Regions from separate parts of the Cellvibrio sp. PSBB006 genome, predicted to be linked through region 1. Evidence: predicted binding sites of a transcription regulator. Region 1 holds the regulator's gene; the other holds the start of a gene.

The links. The regulator sigma-54, encoded in region 1, starts transcription at its own class of promoters, with help from an activator protein. The targets are predictions, from matches to a motif close to TGGCACANNNNTTGCNNT.
Region 2: the regulator sigma-54 is predicted to act here: its motif matches at 1,452-1,469, upstream of CBR65_RS05095 (flagellar hook-length control protein FliK).

The regions. Positions count from the first base shown of each region.
Region 1 is NZ_CP021382.1:4,873,996-4,876,201, reverse strand. Features, by position in the region: gene lptB (LPS export ABC transporter ATP-binding protein) at 1-118, shown strand, start outside; gene CBR65_RS20305 (RNA polymerase factor sigma-54) at 267-1,862, shown strand; gene hpf (ribosome hibernation-promoting factor, HPF/YfiA family) at 1,990-2,206, shown strand, end outside.
Region 2 is NZ_CP021382.1:1,230,166-1,232,371, forward strand. Features, by position in the region: gene CBR65_RS05095 (flagellar hook-length control protein FliK) at 1-1,353, opposite strand, end outside; gene CBR65_RS05100 (Hpt domain-containing protein) at 1,532-1,882, opposite strand; gene CBR65_RS05105 (fused response regulator/phosphatase) at 1,940-2,206, opposite strand, start outside.

The sequences.
Region 1 (2,206 bases):
TTGTGAGACAGCCTATATCGTCAGCGAAGGCCATATCATCGCCGAGGGCGATGCAGAAACGGTACTGAGTAACAACAAGGTCCGCGAAGTCTATCTGGGCGAAAACTTCCGCCTGTAACCTCAGGTGCGTTCCGACAAATCACTTGACAAGCCACTAAATTTGTATAACAGGCACAAAGATTGCTAGGTGTTATTGCCTGCAAGACAAAGGCTGTCTAAACTCCACCTGAACAACATCATTTCTTTGGGGTTTAGTTCTACTTACGATGAAGCAGTCTCTACAGCTAAAACTCGGCCAGCAACTGACCATGACGCCCCAATTGCAACAGGCTATTCGTCTGCTGCAATTGTCGACCCTGGATTTGCAGCAGGAGATCCAGGAAGCTCTGGATTCCAACCCGATGCTAGAGGTCGAAGAGGGTTACGACAGCCACTCGCCTGCCGACAGCGGTGAAGGGGAAGACAGTGATTATCCCCGCCAGCAAGAAGTTGCTGCAGATGCCAATGGCGCAGATCTCGATTCGGGCTTTAACGATAAGGACACCTTTGCTGACAAGGAAAGCTACGCAGAAACTACCTATAACGAGACCGAAAGCTTTTCTGATACCGATAATTACGGGGACAGCGAACCCAATACCGAATGGAACGAATCCATCCCCAGTGAGTTACCGGTAGATACCAGTTGGGACGATGTCTATCAGTCCTCCCACACCAGCAGTTCATCCTCTTATGATGGCGAAGACAACGACTTTGACAGCCGGCGCGCCGTTACCGATTCCCTCTACGATCACCTGATGTGGCAGCTCAACCTGACCCCCATGTCAGACCAGGACCGGATCATCGCCATGGCAATCATCGATGCGGTCGATCCCAGTGGCATGCTATCCGTGAGCCTGGCCGATATCTACGAAGGCCTGATCACCGAACTGGATGAACTGGAACTGGATGAAGTCGTTGCCGTACAGCACCGTTTACAACAATTTGACCCCTGCGGCGTGTGCAGCCAAAACCTGTCGGAATGTCTGCTGGTGCAATTGCAACAATTCGCCCCGACCACGCCCTTTCTTGAACCTGCCAAGCTGATCGTCAAGCAGTATCTACCCTTGTTAGGCAGCCGCGATTATCGCCAGTTAATGCGCCGCACCAAGCTCAAAGAGAGCGAGTTAGGCCAGGCCGTGGCATTGATCCAGAGTCTGAACCCTCGCCCCGGCGATATGATTGCTTCCGGTGACACAGAGTATGTTGTGCCGGATGTGTTTGTGGAAAAGCGTGATGGCCGCTGGATGGTGGAATTAAATCCGGATATCGCCCCGCGCCTGAGAATCAATTCGGATTACGCCTCCATGGTGAAGCGGGCTGATTCGAGCAGCGATAACACCTTCCTCAAGGACAATCTGCAAGAAGCCCGCTGGTTCCTCAAAAGTTTACAGAGCCGCAACGAAACCCTGTTGAAAGTTGCCAGCTGTATTGTGGAAAAACAGCGGGGCTTCCTGGAGTACGGCGCCGAGGCAATGAAGCCACTGGTACTGCACGACATCGCCGAAATCGTAGATATGCATGAATCCACTATCTCGCGGGTGACCACCCAAAAGTACATGCATACCCCACAGGGAATTTTTGAACTTAAATATTTCTTTTCCAGTCATGTGAGTACAGACAGCGGCGGCGAATGCTCCTCTACGGCAATTCGCGCCATCATCAAGAAACTGGTGAGTGCGGAAAATCCAAAGAAACCCCTGAGCGACAGCAAGATCACTGAGCTGTTATCTGAGCAAGGCATCCAGGTAGCGCGTCGCACCATTGCCAAATACCGGGAATCACTCAATATCCCGCCGTCTAATGAGCGTAAAAGTTTACTATGACATCCTTTTTCTCCACTGCTAGGCTGATGAATACCCGGATGTGCAGAACACGTTCTACCACTATGCAGAATCAATAATCGTGCCGTCAGGCAAGATTGAGTAACTGTCATAACGAAGAGGAAGTACTATGCAAATTACTATTAGCGGTCACCACCTGGAAGTTACCGACGCCCTCAAGGATTACGTCAACAATAAACTTGAAAGACTCAATAACCATCACGACCGCATTACCAATACTCACGTGATTCTCTCGGTAGACAAGCTGGAGCAAAAAGCGGAAGCCACCGTGCACGTAAGCGGCAAGGATTTATTTGCCGATGCGACATCAGAAGATCTCTATGCCG
Region 2 (2,206 bases), 1.6 Mb from region 1:
GATATCGGTCGTTATACCCACCGGGGCTTCTTCATCATCGATATCGGCATCGCTGCCGTTACCGGAACCCCCTGAGGATGCTTCGTCACGCGCGTTCTGACGAGCGAAGGATTGATCAGAGACATCCATATTGGTGAGGTTTAAACCCTGCTCACTGAACATCTCGCGCAAGCGCGTGGCACTTTGATCCAGTGCTTCGCGCACCATCGGATGGGGGCTGGAAAAACTGACGCTAGCCTGATCATGCTGGATGCTGACCCGCACCTGCATCGGCCCCAATTCCGGCGGATCAAGGCGTAGCTCCGCCGAGCTGACATTCTGGGCTGCGAGCCATAGTACGCGTTCACCGACCGCCTGCCCCCAACGCGGTTGCCCCAGCGTCATAGGCACACCGGTCTGAACCACGAAGCCGCGCTGGCTCGGTGCCTGGGTTTCAGCGGGGCGGCTGGCGGCATCAATCATCTGTGGTGATGAGGGGTTCAATAACTTGATCAAGCTTTGCTCTGTAGCCTGGGCTTCTTTGCCCGCCACACCATTGGCTGCCAACAGGCGACTGAATGGCAGTTTAAAATCCTCCAGCGAGAGCTCACCATCCAGCTCCAGTAAACCGTTTTCACCTTCCGGCATCTCTGCCACAACGGCTTTTAATCCATCGGTTGGCTCATCAATAGCCAAGGATAAATTGGCGGTTTTGCTGCTATCGCTCACCAGGTTGCGCAAGCGTGCTGCAGCCTCCGGTGTGGTGGCAGGAATACCGGCTACCGGCGGCAAGGTTATGCCGTCGGCGGCAGTTTCCAGCGGGGTAGCTCCCGAGACTTCAGGAGCCAGAGGTGTTATCAATAATGCGGTTTCAAGCTCAGCGTCTACGGGGGCCGCCTCGGCATTCGGTGCCAGCAGGCTCGTTTTGTCTGGTGCTATTTCTGTTGTTTCGGTAGGTCCTACCAAGCCAGCCTCAGCCAATAGCACACTTGTCTCTGCGCCAGTCTCTTTAAGTGCGTCGTTACCCGTCTCACCGCTGGATGAAGCAACTGTGGGCTCGACCGCTTCATCAGCCGGTTGTTTTTCGCCTGGCTTTGTCGTTTTATCTACCGGCGTATTCCCCTCAACGCGAGCCGCGTTAGCCTCCCTATTCCCGGCCGGAGCCGGATGGCTTTCAGCTCGATCCGCCTGACGTTGCCGTGCTACCGGCTCGGGCCGGGCAGTGTTTTTGGTCCGCGCTACGTCCTGCATGGCTGTGTGAAACTCGGCGCCGCTATCGCGGGCTTCGCTCGGTTTCGGACCAGCATGAGTTTTACTGCTGGTCAGCAATACGCTGCTTAATGCTGAAGTATTGCCACTGGAAAAATAATTCATGAATAGACGGCTCCTACACCTTCCTCAACCCATACCACTCGTGCCCAACCGGCAACAGCTTGCCGCTTTGGCGGTAAATCGCTTTGGTCAGGAGAGTTATTGCAAGAGCAATGCCAAACGCAGGAGGGATATTAAAAGCAAAAGAAGCTGGGAGCGTGGTCGGAGCTGGTCGACCGGACTAGCCGACCGAATTGAACTCCTGGATCAGTGTGGTGACGCGGGTGAACTCTACTTCAATCTCGGTAAGTTGTTGCGGCACAACATCAAGGTTGCCCGCCAGCGCCTGGGTTTCTATTTGGCTGCACAATTCCGCCAGGCGGGACGCGCCGATATTGCTGCTGCTGCCTTTAAAGCTGTGTGCTGCACGGCGGATGGTTTCCGCATCACCTTGGGGAACCAATTCGTGCAGTTTGCGGATTCGTTCGCTGGAATCATTGATGAAGGTTTCCACCAGCAACATAAAATCGCCTTCCATGACATCCTTCAGGGTCATCAGAATCTCGCGGTCGAGATGCGGGGTTGTGCTCATGGACGTTCCTCAGCAAAACATAGGCTCAAAAAAACACAGGCAACCTGCCCTTCAATTTTAATCATCGTTAACCCAGGAAAACACTGCCTCAACCTGATTGCCTTTACCCAAGTAGCGCACAGAGTCGCACATCTTTTCCACCAACGCGAGACCTCTGCCGCTGTATTGGGTATTGGACAAACCCTCGGGCAAACAGTTGCTCATATCAAAACCTTCACCGCTGTCCTCGACCCGCAAGGTCAAGCGCCCGCCTTCCGGCGCGGTGGAATGCTGTAGATAAATTCGAATGTAACCTGCGGTCACACTGCGCAGTCGCTCTTCACG